DNA from 3 places in the Cytobacillus sp. FSL W7-1323 genome. Region 3 is predicted to be linked to each of the others. Evidence: predicted binding sites of a transcription regulator. Region 3 holds the regulator's gene; each other region holds the start of a gene.
What was found. The regulator LexA, encoded in region 3, represses DNA repair genes until DNA is damaged. The targets are predictions, from matches to a motif close to CGAACATATGTTCG.
Positions count from the first base shown of each region.

Region 1: the regulator LexA is predicted to act here: its motif matches at 4,877-4,890, upstream of MKX67_RS07685 (DNA repair exonuclease).
Region 2: the regulator LexA is predicted to act here: its motif matches at 3,606-3,619, upstream of parE (DNA topoisomerase IV subunit B).

Region 1 covers NZ_CP151998.1:1,478,098-1,486,314, forward strand. Annotated here, with positions in the region: gene MKX67_RS07655 (ABC transporter permease) at 1-328, shown strand, start outside; gene MKX67_RS07660 (ABC transporter ATP-binding protein) at 573-1,514, shown strand; gene MKX67_RS07665 (ABC transporter permease) at 1,511-2,242, shown strand; gene MKX67_RS07670 (ABC transporter permease) at 2,243-2,929, shown strand; gene MKX67_RS07675 (histidine kinase) at 2,951-4,036, shown strand; gene MKX67_RS07680 (response regulator transcription factor) at 4,039-4,650, shown strand; gene MKX67_RS07685 (DNA repair exonuclease) at 4,938-6,161, shown strand; gene MKX67_RS07690 (AAA family ATPase) at 6,158-8,217, shown strand, end outside.
Region 2 covers NZ_CP151998.1:2,232,435-2,240,651, reverse strand. Annotated here, with positions in the region: gene parC (DNA topoisomerase IV subunit A) at 1-1,400, opposite strand, end outside; gene parE (DNA topoisomerase IV subunit B) at 1,397-3,373, opposite strand; gene MKX67_RS11515 (CoA-binding protein) at 3,703-4,116, opposite strand; gene plsY (glycerol-3-phosphate 1-O-acyltransferase PlsY) at 4,431-5,033, shown strand; gene MKX67_RS11505 (ATP-binding protein) at 5,409-6,518, shown strand; gene brnQ (branched-chain amino acid transport system II carrier protein) at 6,607-7,953, opposite strand.
Region 3 covers NZ_CP151998.1:2,047,915-2,056,131, forward strand. Annotated here, with positions in the region: gene MKX67_RS10595 (hypothetical protein) at 184-474, shown strand; gene MKX67_RS10600 (hypothetical protein) at 744-1,091, shown strand; gene MKX67_RS10605 (hypothetical protein) at 1,541-1,702, shown strand; gene MKX67_RS10610 (hypothetical protein) at 2,142-2,327, shown strand; gene MKX67_RS10615 (DUF4257 domain-containing protein) at 3,052-3,336, opposite strand; gene lexA (transcriptional repressor LexA) at 3,533-4,153, opposite strand; gene MKX67_RS10625 (LysM peptidoglycan-binding domain-containing protein) at 4,312-4,644, shown strand; gene MKX67_RS10630 (recombinase family protein) at 4,659-5,324, shown strand; gene MKX67_RS10635 (DUF896 domain-containing protein) at 5,797-6,027, shown strand; gene tkt (transketolase) at 6,187-8,184, shown strand.

The DNA.
Region 1 (8,217 bases), 570 kb from region 3:
TGTTCAACAAATGATTATGCCAATGACGATGTTAGTAGTTGTGGGCTTTTTACTCTCAATGTATGGTCTATCTAACCCAGATACAACTTTTATTACTATTGCCTCTTATATTCCTTTTTTCACGCCAATGCTGATGTTCTTAAGAGTAGGAATGCTTTCATTGCCGGTATGGGAACCAATATTAGGCATGGCCGTTCTTATTGTGACAACAATTATTTTGGCGATATTCGGTGCACGAGTGTATCGCGGCGGTGTCTTAATGTATGGTCGCTCATCTTCGTATAAAGATATTAAAAAAGCGATTCAATTAACGAAGAAAGAAAAATAAGTATTTACATTCAAGCTTCTCATACTTGTGTATGGAGAAGCTTTTTTAGCAAAAAAGAATTGATAAATGTAGTAGTGAACATTAATCTGCCGGCTCTGCTAATGTTTATTTATCGGTTCGTAACAACTTTCCCCCTTTATTGAAGAAGAGGCAGTGAAATAAAACAAATTAATGACAAATGTAACTATTTGCTTTTTGCCTTTCTTGACATACTTACACTAACAAGGCGAAAGGGTGTGAGCGGATGATTGCCTCACTAAATGGGATTGTGAAACGTTATGATTCGAAACTAGTGTTGGACTACATTGATTTGGATATAAATGAGGGTCAAATTATTGGTTTACTCGGTCCTAATGGAGCGGGAAAATCAACATTAATTAGATGCCTAACAGGAATGGAGACAGTTAATCAAGGGAATGTTACGTTATTTGGGGATGGAAAAAAACCATTTCAGAATAAAAACAAAGAAAAAATTGGTTTAGTCACGCAGGAAATATCGATTTTTCCAGAATTAACAGCACAGGAGAATGCGAACTTTTTTGCCGGAATTTACGGGTTAAAAGGGGAAATGAGAAAAAGAAGGGTGGCAGAGGCCTTAGCGTTTGTTGGATTAGCAGAACATACAAAGGGAAGGGCACAAAATTTTTCTGGAGGAATGCAAAGGCGGCTGAATATTGCATGTTCCTTAGTTCATGATCCTAAGTTTTTAATTATGGATGAGCCGACGGTGGGGATAGATCCTCAATCGCGAAACCATATTTTGCAAGCTGTAAAGAAATTACAAAGAAACGGAACGACTATTCTATATACAACGCATTATATGGAAGAGGTTGAGGCGATTGCATCAGAGGTTGTGATATTAGATAAAGGGCAAATCATTACAAGAGGAACAGTTCAAGATTTGATTCGAAACATTCAGCATGAAGAGAGAATCAAGGTAGAAGTAAGTCATCCTGAAGAAGTCTCTTTGGAGAGTATTCAGGCACTGCCAGATGTAAAACAAGTCATTAAAGATGGGAATCAAATTTTGGTTGTGTCTTCTGCTAATTCAGGACACCTTGATCGTATTTTAACGATTATAAAAGAGGACTCTGGTGTTGTCGGCATTAATGTAGAAAAAGCAAATTTAGAGGATGTTTTCTTAACTTTGACTGGAAGAACCTTAAGGGATGGAGGTAGTGCATGATGCGTGTCCTAAGAACCATTCCTTATACAGTGATTCGAATGAGTAGAGACTATATTACGCTATTGCTGCTCTTAGTTGTTCCGATTATCCTTATTACCATTTTTTATTTCGTATTAGGAGACTTAAAAAATCAATACGGTGATCCTGCGTTCTATGATACAGCACAGTTAATGACACTCGTGTTTCAATTGTTTGGCGGTTCAATCGTGATTGCCCATATTCAAGATGATTTATTTTCTCCAAGACGGCAACGTTTAATGGTGGCGCCGATTAGCCGACCTTTTTATGCTCTCTCAATCTCATTATGTGGCATGTTATATTCCATTTTTCTGGGTTTTTTGTTATTTCTATTTACAGGAATAGGCTTAAAGGTGGAGTGGGGAAATGGATTTTGGGTAATGTACATCATTGGCTTATTGGCTGTACTATCAAGCCTTGTAAGTTTAATTCTTATTTTTGCAGTAAAGAACTTTAAATTAGCAGAACGGTTAAGTGAAGTATATGGAATTGGATGTATTGTGTTGGCAGGGTTGTTTTTTCCAATTCCTGATTATACGGTTATCACATTCATTAATGAATACCTTAATCCTCTATTGTTAGCTGCTAATGCAATTGGCTATGCACAAAGCAATTTATTTCCTGATGCTTATATTTATATGTTTCGGTTAGGAGTAGGAATTGTAATTACTTTTATTATTGTGTTTGTGCTCGGTAGGAGGAAGATTTAAATGACTGTTTTCCACTTTGTACTGAAGAGAAGTATTGCAAATAAAACAAGTTTGTTGATTCTATTTCTCTTCCCAGTTGTTGCGATCTTTCTGCCATCAGGAGAGTATTGGCCACATCTTCCATACGGATATCAATATTTTGGTATTTTTATTTTGTTTATTAGTTTGAAGCTCTCTGGATTAATTTTAGAAGATAGAATGAGAGGAATTGCTAAAAAGGTATCAATTGCCCCCATCAGTCATTTTAGTTATCTAGCACAAAATTTGCTAGCATATTTTTTCATTTTAATATTACAATGTCTGATTTTAGTTTATGGAGGCGTATTAATTGGGAAAGAACTTTACCAGCCCTTTTGGTTACTCATTTTATTTATTACATTTAGTATGGCATCGATTGCCTTTGCACTAATGTGGATTTCATTTTTTCGTAATAAAGAAATATCCATGTTAATTTTTATGTCGATTATCAGTATAATTGCTTTAATCGGTGGTGTCTTGATTCCAATCGAGTTGTTACCTGAATTATTACAAAAAATAGCGATTATTTTGCCGACTTTTTGGCTAGCTTGGGGTATAGATTGGATTGTTTTTGGTGGCGAACTGAAGGAGTTTCTGCTTGTGAATGGAATGCTTATTTTGTATATGTTTTTATTTTTAATTACAGGAAGTGCGAAAAAATTGCATTGATAGCTGAGGAGAGGTGTGCATATGAGAGTGTACGAGCGATATTTCAGATTTGTGATATTTTGGCGAATAGTACAATTACTTATCCTAGCACATCTTTGGCTCACAAGTACTGCTGGCTTTGAGGCAATTGTTTTTATCCTGCTTTTGCTCATTGTTATGAGCATACGTATAAGATTTTCTATACCAAAATGGAGTTTTCTTATTGAAATAGTCCTCTGTATCGTTTTCATTCCATATTTTCCGTTTGCCCTATACGGTTTAGCCATCGCTATTTTCGAAGCAGCAATAGTCGGAAAGTGGTGGTTGGTTTTCCCAATGACGATTTTCATGATTGCTTACTCTGCCTTTGATATGACTTTGATCTGGTATAGTTTACTCACAGTATTAGTAGGAAGCTTCACTTATCAGTCAATGAAAGAACGTAAGCAACTAGAAAAGGCTTTAGACAAGGAAAGAAAAGAAAAGCATGAGCTTGAACAGATCAAAATGGAGCTTTTAGAAGCTTATTTTGAGGTGGAAAAGGCAGCAGAACTGAAGGAGAGAAATCGGATATCAAGAGAACTGCATGACCACCTGGGGCATGATTTAACAGGTGCCCTTCTAGCTATTCAAGCATATGAACAAGTAGAAAATAAAAATCAAGCACACACCCTTCTGGAACAGGTGAAAATCAGGCTTTCGAGGAGTACAACGAGATTAAGAAATACAGTTCATAATCTCACACCAGTTACTTATATAGGTGTTGATAGGTTGCAAAGAATCGTAGTAGATTCAGAGCCATTACTCATCGATTTTCAATATAATGGAAATGTTGAAAATGTATCTTCTCAATCTTGGGTGATGTTGGAAGCGTGTCTTAAGGAAGCTATTACAAATGTAAGTAAATATAGTAATGCGACGAAAACGAAAGTTGAACTTGATATTACTGAAACACTTGTAAGGTTGAAAATCCATGATAACGGTACCAATACCCAAAAATCAGTGAACGGAAGTGGACTAAGAAGTTTACAATTAAGGGCAAGAATGTTAAAAGGAAGCTTTACAATTGATCGTCAAAATGGGTACTTGCTCGTATGTGTTTTACCTTTACAGAGAAGGGGGAAGTAGCTATGGATATATTAATTGTGGATGATGATCGTTTAATTTGTCAGAGCTTACAATTACTTCTCGATAAAGAAGAAGATATAAAAATTGTTGGTGTGGTCGAAAATGGAAGTGAAGCGATTTCTTTTTGTGAGAAAGTGCAGCTAGATGTTATTCTAATGGATATCCAAATGCCGGTGTTGAATGGAATTGAAAGTACCAAGGTTATAAAAAGAAACTGGCCACATATTAAAATAATGATGTTGACAACCTTTAAAGACGAAATGAATATTCGGCTTGCTTTAAAAGCAGGTGCTGAGGGCTACATCATAAAATCTAGTAAAATTAAAGATATGGCCAAACAGATTCGTGCAATCGGATCAAATGCGAGGGTTCTTACTCCGGAAGTACTTGATAAACTTGTGCTACAAAATAAGTCAGATGGGTTCTGGGCATTAACCGAAAGGGAGAAAGACGTAATGGAACTTGTGGTGGAAGGTTTATCGAATAAAGAAATATCGAAGCAGCTTTATTTAAGTGAAGGAACCGTACGTAATGTTCTTTCTATTGTTCTTGATAAACTGGAGCTACGCGATCGTACACAACTAGCCATTTACTATTGGCAACGGCAAAAATAGGGTGTCAACTCGAATCTTACACCGCATGTAGAGAAAAGCAGTTGATTATTATCTAAACAAAACCGGGAGATGAGTCCGGTTTTTCTTATGCGATAAAAAACGAATATTTCTTAATAGAATTTAGCAAGTTGATATAAAGGTCGAAACTACCATTATGGTGACGGAGCTGAGTCGTCTAATCCCTTCATTAAAATTGAACATTTTTAATTCTACAATCGACCAAGTAAGAACGTGCATTCGCTTTTGGTTTGCGTTAAAATAAAAGAAAAATGTAAGAGGGATAAAAAATGGAGCCTATCAAATTTATTCATGCTGCAGATTTACATTTAGACAGCCCGATGGTGGGATTAAAAGACTTACCCGACTTCATATTTGAGCGGTTAAAGGAAAGTACATTCCGTTCATTTATTAAGCTCATTGATGTTGCAATAAGTGAAAAAGTTGATTTTGTTATCTTAGCGGGAGATTTATATGATGCAAGTGATCGGAGTATAAAAGCACAAAACATCTTGCGAGAACAGATGTTACGTTTACATAAGGCTAGAATTCGTGCATTTATTGTTCATGGTAACCATGATCATCTAGGTGGAGAGTGGATTAAATTAACGATGCCAGAGAATGTATTTATTTTTGGTGAAATACCAGAAGTAACTAGATTTAAAAAAAACGATACAATTATTCATCTTTATGGCTTTAGTTACAAAGAACGACATGTCGATGAAAGAATGGTTCAGCTTTATCAGAAAGAAGAAGCGGCTGGTTATCATATCGGCATTTTACATGGCAATTTGGAAGGATTAACAGAACACGGGAACTATGCACCGTTTACGATTTCTGACTTGATAGAAAAGCAGTTTGATTATTGGGCCCTTGGTCATATACATAAAAGAGCTGAAATCAATACAGTGCCGCCAATTATTTATCCAGGGAATATACAAGGACGACATAAAAAGGAAACAGGTATAAAGGGTTGTTATTTAATAGAATTACAAGAGCATATTTGCGAGAAGCGATTTATTGAGACAAATGATGTGGTTTGGGATGAAGTGGTCCTTGATTGTAGTTCATTCAATTCTTTTGAGGTTTTATTATCAAATTGTATCAAATTGTTAGAATCAAAAAGAAGAGAAGGAAAAGCCATTATACTTAAATTAGAATTACAACACTTGAGTATGAGTGAAATAGAAGAAAAGGCCTTTAGGTCAGGTGAATTAATAGAATTTCTCCAAGAAACTGAACGAATACAACAATCCTTCGTTTGGGTAAATGAGTTAAAAGTTAAAAAGCAGTTAGTGTGGGATGAGGAAAGTTTACGAAGTCAGTCACCTTTTTATAAAGAAATGTTAGATCTTGCAAATGAAGAAATAGTACTGAAGGCATTATCCCCATTATATAGGCATAAACAAGCAAGTCGATGGATAGATGAAATATCACAAACAGATCAAAAAGAAATTGTTGCAGATGCAAAGCAATTGTTACTTGAACTATTAGTGGAGGGGGTGAACGAATGAAGCTTAAAGGTATGGAGATCTATGGTTACGGAAAATGGGAAAATATCAAAATTAAACAGTTAAACGATTTTCATTGTTTTTACGGGCAAAATGAAGCGGGTAAATCAACACTGATGTCTTTTATTCATAGTATGTTATTTGGTTTTCCATCTAAAAAAGGAAATGAAAGAAATTATAAACCTAAGAATAGTAGTCAATATGGTGGGAAATTGATTTTCACTTTACCAGATGGTCATGAAGCAATGATTGAGAGAGTAAAGGAAAGAACACCGGATGAAGTGAACGTTGTGCTCAGTTCCGGAAGAAGCGGTGGTTCTACGTTATTAGAGGAATTGCTCCAAGGGATGGACCAACCATTATACCGAGCGATCTTCTCTTTTGACCTGTTTGATATTCAAAATGTGCAATCATTTAGTAAAGAAGATTTAGGGCATTTTTTATTTTCTTCTGCGGTTGTTGGAACAGATGGCATTTTAAAGGCAGAACAATATTTGCAGAAGCAACTCGATTTGCGTTTTAAGCCATCTGGAACAAAGCCAGTTTTAAACAGCGGTTTAAAAGAGCTAAAAAAAGCATATGAAAATCTAAAAAAAGCGGAAAAAACGAATAACCTTTATAAAGAACGAACTGAGAAAAAAGAAGAATTAATTTATAATAACGAACTACTTGAACAAGAAGTGGAACAGTTAGAAGCGATGCTAAGCTCTTTAAGGAAGTGGTTTACGGTTGAGGAAGTATATCTTCATTATTTAAGTTTACTAGATGAAGAAAGTCAATTAGACGTAGATGAATTTCCAATAGATGGGTTAAAGCAATTAGAGGCTATACAACAGAGTAAGGAAGTATTAGAAGACCAAAGAAATGAACTCATCATGAAAAGAAGTACCCTTGACGAAAAATTAATGAATGCAGGATTACAGAAGCAAATACTTGAAAATAGAGCAGAAATCGAAGCTGTTTGCGAACTGAATACTGTCAGAGAGAATCAAGTGCAGACGAAGAATGAATGGCAACTCGAAATAAAAGCTTTGGAGGAAGAATTGCAGCATATGTCAGATAAGCTGCATATGCAAATATCTGACGAAGAGATTTTATCTTTTGATACGAGTATGTTTCAAAAAGAACTTATCTCTAATGTAATGAAGAAAAAGTCGCGGTTGTCCGATAGAAAAGTACAATTGGATGAAGAGTCGGAGACTATAAGAACTGAATTAAATGGATTAGAAAATAAAATAAATGAAAGTAGAAAGAAGTTACTATCAAGAGAAGAGAGAGCAAACATTCTTAAACAAATCACTACTTTTGAGCAAAAGGAAAGTCACCATCAGAGATTAACTGAAATCAATGTCAATATACAATTGCTCACAGAGAAACATAAACAAGCAATTACTAAGGATAAGAGATCCCAAAAAATTGAATATATGAAGATAAGTTCACTTTTATTATTATTTATTTTCATTGGCATATGGGGATTCTTTGAAGCTTCATTCCTCATCCAAGCATTAGCGATTGGTGGAATCTGTATTACTTTTATTAGTTCATTTTTTAAACAGAAGGCAGTCTACTCTAGTGGAATAAAGGATGAATTAGATTATTTAAGACAACAAAAAGTGGTATTAGAAAAACAAGAGCCCATCGCTGCTAAGGAGCAGGTAGATGAATGGAAGCAGCAAATTGAAAGAGATAAAGAGCAAGAAGCCGAAGTCGCCGAATACGCTCGGCGATTAGATTATGTCAATAGTCAGTATGAAAAAATCATTGCCGCATATGAAGTGTGGGAAGGTGAGATGAGAGAAGTTGATAGTAAGATAGATCTCATTGCCGAGCCATATAAATTAAATAAATCAACTATGAAAAATCAATTACTTGATGCCTTCTTATTGATTGAAGAGATGAAGGGCACGATTAGAAAAAGGAAGATAAAGAAAGCGAAATTGGATGACTTAAGCCAATCTATTACTAATATAGAGGAGAAACTATCTCATTATTTCTCGTTAGTGGTTATCGAACCACGCTCTTATGCTGATGGCGTGATTCAGTTAAAAGATATCATCGA
Region 2 (8,217 bases), 180 kb from region 3:
TTAATCACTGATGCGAGTTTCTTGTCACTGGCAAGAATCGATGTGAGTTCCTCTACTTTGGCCGCTAATTCCTCTGCTTCTGCACGCAATGCAGTGATATCTGTATTCGTCAAACGATATAGTTGTAATGAGACGATCGCTTCTGCTTGAGGCTCTGTAAATTGATACTCTCTCATTAAATTCTCTTTCGCGTCACGCTTATCTTTTGAAGCACGAATCGTCGCAATGACTTCGTCTAATATAGATAATGCCTTGATTAGGCCTTCAACGATATGCTGACGTGTTTGAGCCTTTTCTAAATCGAATTGTGTTCTACGTGTGACAACCTCTTTTCGATGGTCAATGTAGGCATCTAGTAGGGGGACTAGACCCATCGTTTTCGGATGACGGTTATGAATAGCCACCATATTAAAGTTATACGGGATTTGCAGATCAGTATATTTATATAAATAATGTAAAACCCCTTGTGGGTCAGCATCCTTCTTTAATTCAACGACAATTCTTAGCCCTGTACGATCCGTTTCATCACGGACTTCAGCGATTCCTTCGATTTTACGATCGAAGCGAAATTCATCCATTTTCTTCACTAAGTTCGCTTTATTTACTTCATAAGGGATTTCAGTAATGACTATTTGCTTTCTACCACCACGAATATCCTCGAAATCTACTTTACCACGGATAATAATTTTACCTTTGCCCGTTTCATAGGCTTTCTTAATGCCTTCTACACCTTGTATGATTCCACCGGTAGGAAAATCAGGTCCTTTTATATACTGCATTAAATCATCGACAGTACTTTGTGGACGATCCATACGATGAATAACAGCATCAATAACTTCTCCAAGATGATGAGGTGGGATTTCCGTTGCATATCCGGCAGAAATCCCTGTTGATCCATTTACAAGTAAGTTGGGATAACTAGCTGGTAAAACGGTTGGTTCATTCGAAGTATCATCAAAGTTCGGAATAAAATCAACCGTTCTTTTTTCAATATCATTTAAGAGTGCAGAAGAAATAGAAGATAATCTCGCCTCTGTATACCTCATCGCAGCAGGTGGATCATTATCGATACTACCATTATTGCCGTGCATTTCAATAAGAAGCTTGCGCAACTTCCAATCTTGACTCATACGCACCATGGCATCATATACAGAGGAGTCACCATGTGGGTGAAAATTACCAATCACATTACCGACCGTTTTTGCCGATTTTCTAAAACCTTTATCATGCGTATTACCTTCAACATGCATGGCATATAAGATACGACGCTGCACGGGCTTAAGCCCGTCTCTCGCATCAGGTAATGCTCTATCTTGTATAATATATTTACTATATCTGCCAAATCGGTCACCAAGGACATCTTCTAACGGCAGATCACGAAATTGTTCTGCTTTGTTCATGAATCTAACTCCTCAAGCGTCGAAATGTTTTCATTTTCTAAAATGCTGCCATCTTCTTCTAATCCGAATGCGACATTTGTTTCAATCCATTTCCTCCGTGGTTCAACTTTATCACCCATTAAAGTGGTAATTCTACGTTCCGCTCTCGCAGCGTCATCAATTTTCACACGGATGAGCGTTCTCGTTTCTGGATCCATCGTTGTTTCCCATAATTGGTCAGCATTCATCTCACCAAGTCCTTTATAACGCTGAATAATATAGCCTTTACCAACCTTTTTAATCGTATCAGGAAGCTCTTCATCACTCCATGCATACTCTATTACTTCTTTCTTTCCAGAACCTTTACTCACTTTGTACAATGGTGGTAAAGCAATATAGACTCTACCTGCTTCTAGTAACGGTTTCATATAGCGGTAGAAGAAGGTCAGTAAGAGCACTTGAATATGGGCTCCATCGGTATCAGCATCCGTCATAATAATCACTTTATCGTAATTAATATCTTCAATCGTAAAGTCACCACCGACACCCGCTCCAACAGCGTGTATAATCGTGTTTATCTCTTCATTTTTAAAGATATCTGCGAGCTTTGCCTTTTCAGTATTTATTACTTTACCTCTTAATGGCAATACTGCTTGAAACCTTCTATCGCGCCCCTGCTTTGCTGAACCACCCGCAGAGTCACCTTCTACTAAATATAATTCGTTTCTTTCTGGGTTACGTGATTGAGCAGGTGTCAATTTCCCTGACAGAACCGCTTCAGCCCGTTTCTTCTTCTTTCCGCCTCTAGCGTCTTCCCTTGCTTTACGTGCTGCTTCTCTTGCTTGAAAAGCTCTAATTGCTTTCTTAATTAATAAAGAGCTTGTATCTGGATTTTCTTCAAGGAAGTAAGAGAGATACTCTGATACAACAGCATCGACAGCTGAACGCGCTTCGCTTGTTCCGAGCTTGCCCTTTGTTTGTCCTTCAAATTGTAACAGTTCTTCGGGTACACGTACTGAGACAATCGCCGCAAAACCTTCTCGTAAATCAGTTCCTTCTAAGTTCTTATCTTTCTCTTTTAGAAGCTGAACTTTACGGGCATATTCATTGAACACCCTAGTCATCGCTGTTTTAGCTCCAGCTTCATGTGTCCCTCCATCTTTCGTACGAACATTATTAACAAAAGAAAGGACATTTTCTGAAAAACCATCATTAAATTGGAAGGCAAAATCAACTTCAATACCATTATGCTCCCCTTCAAAACTAACTACTGGATGGAGCGTATCTTTTTCTTCATTTAGGTACTGAACAAATGCTTCAATCCCATTTTCATAATGATAAATCTCTTTAAGATCATGACGTTCATCCGTTATCTCGATTTTCATCCCTTTTAAGAGAAAAGCGGATTCACGTAATCGTTCACTTAGCACTTCAAAATTATATGTAGTTGTTGAGAAAATTGTCGGATCTGGTTTAAAGTGGATCGTTGTCCCTACTTGATTCGTTTTACCAACCTTCTCAAGCGTGGTTACTGGCTTTCCGCCGTTTTCAAACCGCTGTTCATAAACAAGTCCATCGCGTTTAATTTTAACGACTAACCATTGTGATAAGGCGTTAACAACTGAAGCACCTACACCATGAAGTCCACCACTTGTTTTGTATCCACCTTGGCCAAACTTTCCTCCAGCGTGCAACACAGTCAATATGACTTCGGTTGTAGGTTTGCCCATCTTGTGCATTCCGGTCGGCATTCCTCGACCTTTATCTTGAACACTAATTGAATTGTCTTTATGTATTTTGACAATGATATGATCGCCGAAACCTGCAAGTGCTTCATCTACAGCGTTATCGACTATTTCGTATACAAGATGGTGTAGCCCTCTTGCATCCGTACTTCCAATGTACATTCCGGGACGTTTTCTTACAGCTTCTAATCCCTCAAGTACTTGTATGGCATCATCATTATAGTCAAATACTTCCTGATTTTTTGCCACAAGCATTCCCCTTTCATCTCTTCAAAAACCATCTATTGTCTATCAATCCGAGTCGGCAATAGAGTTTGATTATATCATAACCGCGCCTTTATGCACCTCTCTACAATAGATATCGGTTTATTATTCCATTCTTATTCACTATATTCCTTCTTATCATGCGAGTCGTATGCATATATGTTCCCCATTGTAACATGCATTAAGGTCATGTATATACTGTTGCAATAGGTGAATAAGAACAAACGTTCTAATCATTATATCATATTTATACGTCTAAACCGCATATGAAAGAAAAAGCATGAAATCAATGTCATGATCCCATGCTACAAATGTTATTTTGTTAGCGCATGCTCTACTTTAATGCATCGATCCATGATCACGGTATAACCAGCATCACTTAACTGCTGAAATACGTCTTCATCTACAACACCTAGCTGAGTCCAAAAAATGGGACAATCAATATTTTGAAATTCACTCGCAAGACTTGGCAAATATTCCGAACGTCTAAAGACATTAACAATATCCACTTTGCCTTCTATTTCAGCTAATGATGCAACCGCTTTTACACCTAATACTTCCTTAACTTTGGGATTAACAGGGATGATTTCGTAACCACTTTTTTGCATGGCTTCACTCACCATATAGGATGTACGATTAGGTTTATCACTTAAACCTACGACGGCAATCCTCTTTGCTTGTTTTAACATCTTTCCGATTTCAGTTCTTGATGGGTTTTCTATACTCAATACATTCACCTCTTATTTTGAACTCTACACTATTTTATCTGAATTAAAGTATAAATGCGAATAGATCGCAATGCTGTTCTTTCTGACATACAGCTTCATCTTTTTTATAAAGCTTTCCTTTTCGCTAAATATCACGTAATCCACTTAACAAAAAAGTTCTTTTCTACTAATTTTAATCATATATCTATTTAACATTCGTTTCATACTAGGGTAATCTTTGCAATTGAAAAGATAATTTAAAAGCAACATAGTACATTCACTTATTTACGTGGTACAATATAAGAACTGTATTTTTATTCCGTGGGGGAGAGTTTATGACATTTGAAGTAATCATCGTTTTTCTTATTGCTTATTTAATTGGTTCCATTCCATCTGGATTAATCATTGGTAAAGTGTTTTATGGCATTGATATTCGTGAGCATGGTAGTGGTAATCTTGGTGGGACAAACACTTTCCGAACGCTAGGAAAAAAAGCAGGTTTTACCGTTACACTGGCCGATATCCTGAAAGGTACCATAGCTGCTGGATTATTACCAATCTTCTTTGATATAGATATACATACAGTAATTATAGGAATTTTTGCTGTTATTGGCCATATGTACCCGATATTTGCAGGATTCAAAGGTGGTAAAGCTGTTGCTACATCTGCAGGTGTTGTGCTGGCGTTCGTGCCCGTCATGTTTGTGGTAATATTAGCTGTATTTTTCATCTCACTTCTCACTACTAAATATGTTTCATTATCATCAATGATTGCTGGTATTGCAGGATTGATTTATTCACTCATTCTTGGTGATTCAATTTTAATCATAGTGATTGCCTTAATGACATTGTTCATCATTTATCGACATCGTACAAATATTAAAAGGATTATCAATAAAACCGAACCAAAAGTCAATTTATTTAAAAAGAAAAGTTAACATTCAAAAGACAGCGTTATAGAATGCTGTCTTTTCTTATTTATTCATTTCTATACTAGGTAGATCGAAGCTATAATTTTTTCTAGTAATCTATCTTTTTTACAATTCCTAAAAAATTCCTTTAACGAATGAAAACGGTGATTGAAAGCCATTGAATGACTTTGGTATGATAAGATTAATAAGTCCATCATTGCGATTTAATTAAAAATATGACATTTTAACTCATATACATAACAAGAAAAGTAGAGATGATTCGTGTTTTTTTCTCAATATACATGTTTTTCTAACATATAATGCAATTTCTTCTAATAGAATAAAAGAGAATGACATTAGATACTACTTCCACATGACAAACAATGGTAAGGATGATAAGAAATGAAATTAACTGAGATTGTCTTAAAAGAACTACCATTTCCATACTTCTTAATTGACAACAATAATCACGTGGTTTCAACATCTATAGTTAATCAGCATACAATCATTGGTACCCCATTCACACAATTAATGAATTACGAAGATGTCGAACAATTTAATGAAATACGCAAGAAAAAAGCAGTTCTTAATTTACAGCTATTTTTCGGAAACGGTTATCACAATTATCGCGTCTATACGATTCCTGAGGAAGAATCATGTCATTTATTTTGCTACCCCTTATTTCATTCATTATCTACTGATCATAATTATCAAACACAACAATTAGAGCAGAAACTCCTCAGATTTAGCTTAGAACTAAATGAAAAAAAGAAAATCATTCATGAAACTGCGTCTCAGATTAATGAAGCTAATTTCACAAATGAGTACGCACAAAATTTAAGTACACTTGCAGCATCGATGGCACATGAAATACGTAACCCGCTTACAACAGTTAAAGGTTTTTTACAATTGTTAAAACCCTATCTCAATGAGTCAGGGAAAAATCAATATGTTGATATTGCTCTAGATGAGATTAATCGTGCCAATGATATTATTCATGAGTTTCTAAATGCAGCAAAGCCAACAGACAATATTAAAGAACGTATTTCTATTAATAAACTTGTTCACGATACTTTCCTGTTGTTTCAGAGTGAAGCGATTTTAAAGAATACTGCACTCTCCTTCCAATTATCAAAAGACGATCCATATATTTATGGTAATGCCAAACAATTAAAACAAGTACTAGTCAACTTAATTAAAAATGCACTGGAATCATTTGATACACAAGAGCAGCATCAAGAAAATACGATTAATATCTCTGTTAGAAGGACAGCTGAAACATGTTTAATCGTTATAAAGGATACTGGTTTCGGAATGAATGAAGAGACATTAGAAAAGCTTTTTCAACCTTTTTATTCTACTAAATCGACGGGCACAGGCATTGGGTTATCCATTTGTAAAAGAATTATCGAACAACATAATGGCTGGATTAACATTTCATCTGAAATGAATGTTGGTACAACGATTAAGATTACTTTACCGCTAGATAAAGAAAATACATACAGCAATTGAGAGATTAACTTCACATATCCGAATGATCTGGCATCGTTTTATAGCAAAAAAAAGAAGCCTCCGTTTTAGTCGGAGGCTTTTTTTCTTATTAAATTAATTGTTCTTTTTCATCCTCAACCTTTTTATTTTGAAATAAACCAATGATTATTCCTAGAACCGCTCCTAAAAATGCAGGTACTAACCAACCTAACCCTACATCATATAATGGAAGAATACTAGTGAATAGATTATCTACTGAGGTAATCGTATATCCTGCTGCTTTAAAGCCATCAAAGATACCAATAATAAACGTAAATAACATACTCATTTGGTAAACAGATTTCTTACCATTAAACAACGGGTGTAAAAACGTAAGGATTAATAATACAATCGCTAATGGATAAATAGCTGTTAATACCGGTACTGAAATAGCAATCAATTGACTTAATCCAAAATTAGCAATCGCTGCACTAAATACTGAGAAAACAATAACAAACGTATTATAGGAGACTTTAGGCATGATTTTACTAAAATAAGCTGCACATGAAGAGATTAAACCAATACTAGTCGTTAAGCATGCGGCAATGACAATCACACTTAGTATAACTCCTCCAAATGAGCCAAAATAATGCCCGGAAACTTGAGATAAAACCGCCCCACCGTTTCCTAATATACCTAATTGAGAAACACTACTAGCACCAATATAAGAAAGTGAGCCATATATCACAGCAAGCAAACCGGCTGAAATTAATCCTGCTTTAATCACTGAAAGCATCACTACTTTAGTTGATTGAACGCCTTTAGAACGAATGGCATCAATTACGATAATTCCGAATACGAAAGCAGCAAGGGCATCCATTGTTAAGTAACCTTCAGTAAAGCCGTTAAAGAAAGAGTTAACAGTATATGCCTCACTTGGTGCTTGTAGAGATCCTAGTGGATTAACAAATGCTACTACAATTAAAATTAAAATAAATAATAGTAGAATAGGTGTTAAAACTTTACCAACAATATCAACAATTTTCGATGCATTCAGAGAGAAGAATGCGGTAATTCCAAAGAAGATGATAGAGAAGATAACTAATCCAATCGTACTCCATTCATCAGAAATGAATGGTCTAATACCAATTTCATAAGAGACCGTACCAGTTCTTGGTATCGCAAATAATGGTCCGATAGATAAATATAGAACAACTGTAAAAAGTAGACCAAAGAGTGGACTTACACGACTTGCAAGCGATTGCAAGTCACTTTTACCAGAATAACCTAAAGCGATTACACCCAATAAAGGAAGACCAACACCTGTTATAATAAAGCCCGCTACTGCGGCCCATACGTTCGTTCCTGCTTCTTGACCCATCATTACTGGAAAAATTAAGTTCCCAGCACCGAAAAATAATGAAAATAACATAAATCCTACTGCAATAATATAAGAAGACGGAACCTTTTGATTCATATCTTCTACCCCCTTCTGCCTCTACTGTTGTAGTTAACAATCTTCAATTACTATAATTTACTAATTCTTCAGAAAATTCATATTTAAATATAATATTGTATGAATTACAATCTCTGAAAAAATTCAAGCAATATATTGCATTATTAAAGTAACATATCCATGTAATGAATGCAATATATTATTTTAAAAAAATATAGTCATATGTAATATATTAATAGAATTATTCTTACTTAATTTACTAGTAGAGACCTCGATAATTTTACA
Region 3 (8,217 bases):
CTTGAGGCGTTTATTATGAACCTCTTTACATTTAATTTATAGAAGTAGCCTTAACATCTGATTTTTCATAAAAACTTAAGAAGATGTAATATAAAATGGTCTTTTAACAAGGTAATATAGCCCGTACAACTCTTCATCTTCCACATATAGTATTAACATAACCATAGAAAGGAGGATGAGAATATGGGATATAATAATCAAAACTATTCAGACTCATACGGATATGATCATAATGATTGTGGATGTGATGAGTTCTTTAGGAACATTTCCCGTGGTGAGGATGTGAAAGTATTCCTTAAAGGTGGCGGCCATGTGTTCGGAGAGTTTATCGATGTTCGTGGAAATTTAGTTTTTCTAGCAAAAGCTAACTGTAATCGTCACGATGATCGTCACAAAGATTGTTGCAACAAGAAAGATCGTGTAAGGATTACTACGATCTGTTGTGATGATATCATTGCAGTTGAAACTCGATAGTAAGAGTCCTTTTTATGAGTCTAAAAGAAGTTCTTGCAAGGGGTATAACTGCTTCGTATCATCATTCAACTAATTAATAGAAACTAAAAAGGGTCTCAGATAAAAGCAGCCATAATGGCTGCTTTTATATATTTGCTAGGATAGGTTTGAAAAACAAAAAAGGTCCACAGAGAAAAATAAAATGGTCTTTCAACAGGGGGATATAGCCCGTACAACTCTAAGACCATCCACATATAGTATTAACATAATCATAGAAAGGAGGAAGAAAAATGGGATGTAATAATAATTTCTATGGAAGAGGCTCAAGATATTCAGACTCATATGGATATGACAACAACAATCACGGTTGTGGTAATTACAGTAAAAACGACAATAAGGATTGTGGCTGTGATGAGTTCTTTAAGAATATCTCCCGTGGTGAGGATGTGAGAGTATTTCTTAAAGGCGGCGACCATGTGACAGGAGAATTCGTTGATGTTCGCGGTAATTTAGTTTTCTTAGCAAAAGCTAACTGTGATCGTCACGATGATCGTCACGATGATTGTTGCGACAAGAAAAATCGTGTAAGAATCACTACGATCTGTTGCGATAATATCGTTGCAGTTGAAACACGATAGTTAGGAGTTTCTTTATTGTGTCTTAGCGGATGCAAGGGCTATAACTGTTTAGTATTAACATTCAACTTGGTATCTATTTAATAGATACCAAAAATCGAGTTCAAAGCAGCCATAAAGGCTGCTTCTTTATTTTAGTTAGATAGGTTTGACAAACAAAAAGAAGGTCCACAGAGAAAATAAAATGGTCTTTTAATAGGATGATATAGCCCGTACACCTCCTTTATTATCCACATATAGTATTAACATAATCATAGAAAGGAGGAAGAAAAATGGGATGTAATAATAATTTCTATGGAAGAGGCTCAAGATATTCAGACTCATATGACAATAACAATCACGGTTGTGGTAATTACAGTAAAAACGACAATAAGGATTGTGGCTGTGATGAGTTCTTTAAGAATATCTCCCGTGGTGAGGATGTAAGAGTATTTCTTAAAGGTGGCGACCATGTGACAGGAGAATTCGTTGATGTTCGCGGTAATTTAGTTTTCTTAGCAAAAGCTAACTGTGATCGTCACGATGATCGTCACGATGATTGTTGCGACAAGAAAAATCGTGTAAGAATCACTACGATCTGTTGCGATAATATCGTTGCAGTTGAAACACGATAGTTAGGAGTTTCTTTATTGTGTCTAAACAGATATGTATGCAAGGAGTATAACTGTTGAGTATTAACATTCAACTTGGTATCTCTTTATTAGATACTAAAAAGAGTCCAACCAAAGCAGCCATAACGGCTGCTTCTTTATTTTAGTTAGGATAGGATAGCAAATTAAAAGATAGAAACAAAGAGAAAATAAATGGTCTTTTAACAGGGGGATATAGCCCGTACACCTCCAATACCCTCGACATATAGTATTAACATAATGATAGAAAGGAGGAAGAGATATGGGATATAATAATTGTTTTTTTGGAAGAAGACCAAGATATTCAGACTCATATGGATATGACAACAACAATCACGGTTGTGGTAATTACAGCAAAGACGACAATAAGGATTGTGGCTGCGATGAGTTCTTTAAGAACGTTTCCCGTGGTGAGGATGTGAGAGTGTTTCTTAAAGGTGGCGGCCATGTGTTCGGGGAGTTTATCGATATTCGCGGTAATTTAGTCTTCCTAGCTAAAGCAGACTGTGATCGTCACGATGATCGTCACGATCATTGTTGTTGTGACAAGAAAGCTCGTGTAAGAATTACTACGATCTGTTGTGATGATATTGTTGCAGTTGAAGTATAAGGAACTTAGGAACCCCGTAAGTTGAGAGTGCTTTTACTGTGTTTTAATGGAAGCTTATATATGGGAAAATAACTATTGCTAAAACTAAAAGGCATCTTCAAATACCGTTTTAACGGCTGCTTCAGACTGTAGATAAACTCCTTAAATGAGTTTGTCTACAGATTTATTTATTAATAATAGGAAGAAAAATTATAAGTAATGATGCGGATAGTCGAAATCAATGAGAAATAGTTACTTTAAGCGATTTAGTACTTGTGGGTTATTGGGTATGTAAAATCAAGGGGGGCAATTGATTCATTTATGAACTGAATTTAAGGTGTATGTATGATGAAGTAGGTCGTTCAAGTTACCAATCAATTGAATAATTGGCATTTAATCATCCTAGCTATTTGTTTTCATGAAAAATGCTTTAATATTTATTTACCCATAAAACATCATGTCAAGTAGTAGGTATCAAATTTAAAAACATTAGCTCGTATTGAATGGATGAACAGTACTTCAGGAGAGTGGTTCTATGGGCTGTGTAAGACATACATATTACAATTTAAGAAGCAACACAAAACGTTAAACGAAAATGTGTTATGTCCCTTCCATAAAGGTGAAATAGAACTGTTTAAGCGGGTATTTCTAGCGCTAGAATAGTAGGTAAAAAGCGAAGTTGTCTAAATAAAATTTGTTCTTGTTATATACAACAAAAAACCGTTCATAAGAACGGAATAAAATTTTATTCTTGATCTTTTACTTTTAGGGTATCTAATAATTTTAAGATACCCTCACCTCCCATACCAGATACGAGAGAGATGATGAAAACAGCAGTGGGGGAATCCGGTGTTGTTGTCACAATGACAAATACGGCCGCCAGTCCTCCTAGTAAGATGTCTTCTAAGAACCCTAAATAAATGAATTTTTTCGTCATCCGTGGCTTGACTAGTTTGCCTAATCTCTGCAAATGTCCTGCAACACCGACAATTCCACCAATCAACGCAGCGAAGAGAATGTTCATTAACATTTTTCCTTCACACTCCTAAAGCCGAGATTTTTTTGCGACCTTAGGTTGATTCTTGGTGTAAATTTCATTATAATATATTTTTGTCTCGATGTAATGATTCTATTTTACTGAATTTTTCAAATTTTATAATTGTATGAGTAACATATAAAGATAATTGCAAACTATTAAAAAGGAGTGTCAATAATGACACTCTTTTTTAATGTATTTGACGATAAACACCAATAACTTTGCCTAAAATAGATACATTGTGCAAGATAATCGGCTCCATAGTAGGGTTTTCTGGTTGCAAGCGGATAAAGTTCTTCTCTTTAAAGAATCGCTTAACGGTGGCCTCATCATCTTCTGTCATAGCAACCACGATTTCTCCATTATTTGCTGTTTGTTGCTGCTTGACTATGACATAATCACCATCTAATATGCCAGCTTCAATCATACTTTCTCCCATAATTTCAAGCATGAAGATATTTTCATCACTCGGAGCCATTCTTTCAGGTAAAGGGAAATATTCCTCAACATTCTCAATCGCAGTAATGGGGTGACCAGCAGTAACCTTACCGATAATAGGTACGTTCACCGTTTGCACTTTAGGTATTGGGTTGCTCTCTTCTAGATTTAATACCTCAATGGCACGGGGTTTTGTCGGATCTCGACGAATAAGACCTTTACTCTCTAGTCTGGCTAGATGGCCATGTACGGTTGAACTTGAAGCAAGTCCAACAGCTTCACCTATTTCCCTAACGGAAGGTGGATAACCTTTTTGTTTTACTTCATCTTTTATAAAATTCAATATATCTTGCTGCCTCTTAGATAATTTCACGCTATCACGCACCTTCGTCAATTTCATTAAGATTATTATACCATCAGTAGTAAATAGATACAAACATAAGTTCGAATTTTCTTATTGACAGAAACAAATGTTCGCATTATACTAAAATTATTAAATCGAACATATATTCTATTCAGGGGTGGCAATTAATGATAAAACAATTGTGGAATTCTTATAGTTATGCTATTATTCTTATCGCTTTTAGTTTCGGTATGGTTTTCTTATTATTTTTGAACACTGGTAATGCAAATCAGGAGGAATATGTAAAAGTTGAAGTAAAACAAGGAGATTCTTTATGGAAAATAGCGGAGGAGTTTAAAGATGCCCATAATATGTCTTCTAAAGACTTTGTTGCTTGGGTAGAAGAATTTAATCATATACATTTAGGTAAAATACATCCTGGTGATACGGTATATCTTCCCATTACAAATGGTGAAATAATATCTGAAACAAATTTAGCTAGTGTGATATTAGAAGACTAAAGGAATGAAAGAGAATGAATGTAATTATATATTGCAGGGTGAGTACGACGAAGGATACCCAGGAAACGTCTCTTGCTAGACAAGAAGAAGAACTTTTACATTTAGCGAGAATGAAGGATATGAATGTAGTTGAAGTCATACGTGAGAAAGCAAGTGGCTATGATTTAGAAAGAATTGGTGTGTTGCAATTATTGGAGTTACTTAAACAAAATCAAGCAGAGGCTGTTCTTATTCAAGATGAAACCAGGATTGGAAGAGGAAATGCTAAAATTGCCATCTTACATTGTATACTTAAAGAAAATGGGAAGATTTATACAATTGCCCATAATGGAGAATTGCAACTTTCAGATTCTGATTCTATGGTATTACAAATTGTTAGCATGGTTGAAGAGTATCAAAGAAAACTACATAATGTAAAAATAAAAAGAGGGATGCAAAAAGCTGTTCAAAAAGGCTTTCGACCTGAAAAAAATTTAAAAAACCAAGGAAATATAAACGGAAGAGAACGAATAGAGGTACCAATAGAAGAAATAGTAAAATTGAGACAAAATAACCTTACTTTTGCAGAAATTGCTGCAACGTTAAGAGGCTTTGGTTATAAAATATCTAAAGCGACAGTAAACCGTAGGTATAATGAATATATAGATGATATAGAGCAGATGGATAATGAATCATCATGATATAGGCATAATATGTTAAGTCGATTGATTAGTTGTAATTTAACTTAAAAACTAAGAAATATTAGTACTGATACCAAGCAAGATAAAGGCATACTAAAAGATCCTACAATCGTTCGTGGGTTCAGACAAGTGAACTGTGAATGGTTATTTGTTTCCGAGGATTCATCCGTGTTTTTTCATTTAACGTTAGTTGTTAGTGAAAGTATTATTCCCTTATTCCCCTTATTTACATACATACATACATACGCTCCCTATATTAATAGTCTCACATTTTTAAGTTGAGAACACTGCTACATTGCCATACCTAATAATAAAGCAATACGATACCAACTTATTGGCGTCTGAAATGAAAATCAAAAGATGATTGTAAAACTGCTTTCTTGTAAAATGCAGTCATATTTAGTAATATGGCTATTAAGTATCTTCTCCATATGGAATGAAGAACTTTTTGGATGGGAAGGAGTGTAGCACAATGATTTCAAAAGAAAAATTAGCGAGAATTAATTCGCTTGCTAAGAAAGCGAAAACAGAAGGTTTATCAGAACCAGAAGCAAAGGAACAATCTAAATTAAGAAAAGAATATTTAGAGAAGTTTAGAGCTTCTATGTTAAATACATTAAAAGGTGTTACTGTTATTGACCCTGAAGGTAATGATGTTACACCAGAGAAGTTAAAACGTGAACAAAATAAACCACTTCACTAAGATTGTGTTTATAAATTTTTAAAAGGAAACTGTCACGAACAGTTTCCTTTGTTGTTGTTTTATATGACAATTATATAATTTTTTACCTTTCTGGTTGTAACTGAAGGTGAAAGTCTATTATATTTAATTTGTAGGATATATATTGAAAGGATGTCGTTCATGTTCAACAAAACAGATGCTTTATCAATTAGTGCCATAAGAACATTGTCTATCGATGCAGTCGAGAAGGCAAACTCTGGTCATCCAGGAATGCCAATGGGAGCTGCGCCAATGGCGTATACTTTATGGACAAAGTTTATGAATCATAATCCCAAAAATCCTGATTGGTTTAATCGTGATCGCTTTGTGTTATCTGCGGGTCATGGGTCTATGCTTTTGTATAGTCTCCTTCATTTATCGGGATATGGTCTTTCTTTAGATGATATTAAAGAATTTCGCCAGTGGGGTAGTAAAACACCAGGACATCCTGAATATGGCCATACACCAGGTGTAGATGCGACAACAGGTCCATTAGGACAAGGGATTGCCATGGCAGTAGGGATGGCAATGGCAGAAAGTCACTTATCAGCTGAATATAATAAAGATGGCTACAATGTAGTAGACCACTATACATATAGTATATGCGGAGATGGAGACTTAATGGAGGGAGTGTCTGCAGAAGCAGCTTCTCTTGCTGGTCACCTTCAATTAGGAAAGTTGATTGTAATGTATGATTCTAATGACATCTCATTAGACGGAGATTTAGATCAATCATTTTCTGAAAGTGTAGCCGATCGTTTTAAAAGTTATGGCTGGCATTATCTTCGAGTAGAAGATGGAAATAATCTCGATGAAATTGCCCAGGCAATTGACAGCGCTCGTCAAAATACTACACAACCGACGTTAATAGAAGTTAAAACAGTAATTGGTTATGGATCCCCGAATAAGGCAGGCTCATCTGCTTCTCATGGTTCACCACTAGGCTCATCTGAATTAAAATTAACAAAAGATGCTTATGAGTGGACATTTGAAGAAGATTTTCATGTTCCTGAAGAAGTATATGCACACTTCAAACAAAATGTAGCTATTAACGGTGAAAAAGCAGATAGTGAATGGAAAGATCTTTTCGCTGCTTACAAAAAAAATCATCCGGAATTAGCAGAACAGCTAGAAGGTGCAATCAAAGGTGAATTACCAAATGGTTGGGATAAAGATATTCCCGTATATGAAGAAGGTAAAAGTTTAGCCACTAGAGCGTCTTCAGGGGAAGCTCTCAATAGTATTGCGAAGAACTTACCATCTTTCTTTGGTGGTTCAGCTGATTTAGCAGGTTCGAATAAGACGATGATTAAAGATGCAGAAGACTTCTCAGCAACTAATTATGCTGGAAAAAATATTTGGTTTGGCGTACGAGAATTTGCTATGGGTGCCGCTTTAAATGGTATGGCTTTACACGGTGGTCTAAATGTTTTTGGAGGGACATTCTTTGTATTCTCTGACTACTTAAGACCAGCTATTCGGCTTGCAGCATTAATGAAGCTACCTGTTACTTATGTTCTTACACATGACAGTATTGCTGTAGGTGAAGATGGACCTACTCATGAACCAGTTGAACAATTAGCAGCGCTTCGTGCCATGCCAAATTTAGCAGTTATTCGCCCAGCTGATGGAAATGAGACTTCAGCTGCTTGGAAGTTAGCGATTGAATCAAAAGATCAACCAACAGCACTTGTGTTAACTAGGCAAAATATTGCTACACTACCAAACTCAGCAGAGTTAGCCCCTGAAGGAGTTCAAAAAGGTGCTTATGTGATTGCAAAAGCAGAAAAAGAGCAACCAGATGCGCTTCTTTTAGCGACAGGGTCAGAGGTAGAATTAGCGGTGAAGGCTAAAGCTGCTTTAAAAGAAGAGGGCTTTGATGTGGCAGTAATCAGTATGCCGGATTGGAAACGATTTGATGCTCAATCAAATGAATATAAAGAATCTGTATTACCTAAAAATGTAACCAAACGTTTAGCCATTGAAATGGCAGCATCATTTGGCTGGCATAAATACGTCGGTCTAGAAGGCGACGTTTTAGGAATTGATCAATTCGGTGCTTCTGCACCAGGAGATATTCTAATAAAAGAGTATGGGTTTACTGTAGAGAACATCGTAAGTAAATTAAAAAGTTTATAAACATGAGCGAAGAGGGAATTTCCCTCTTCGTTT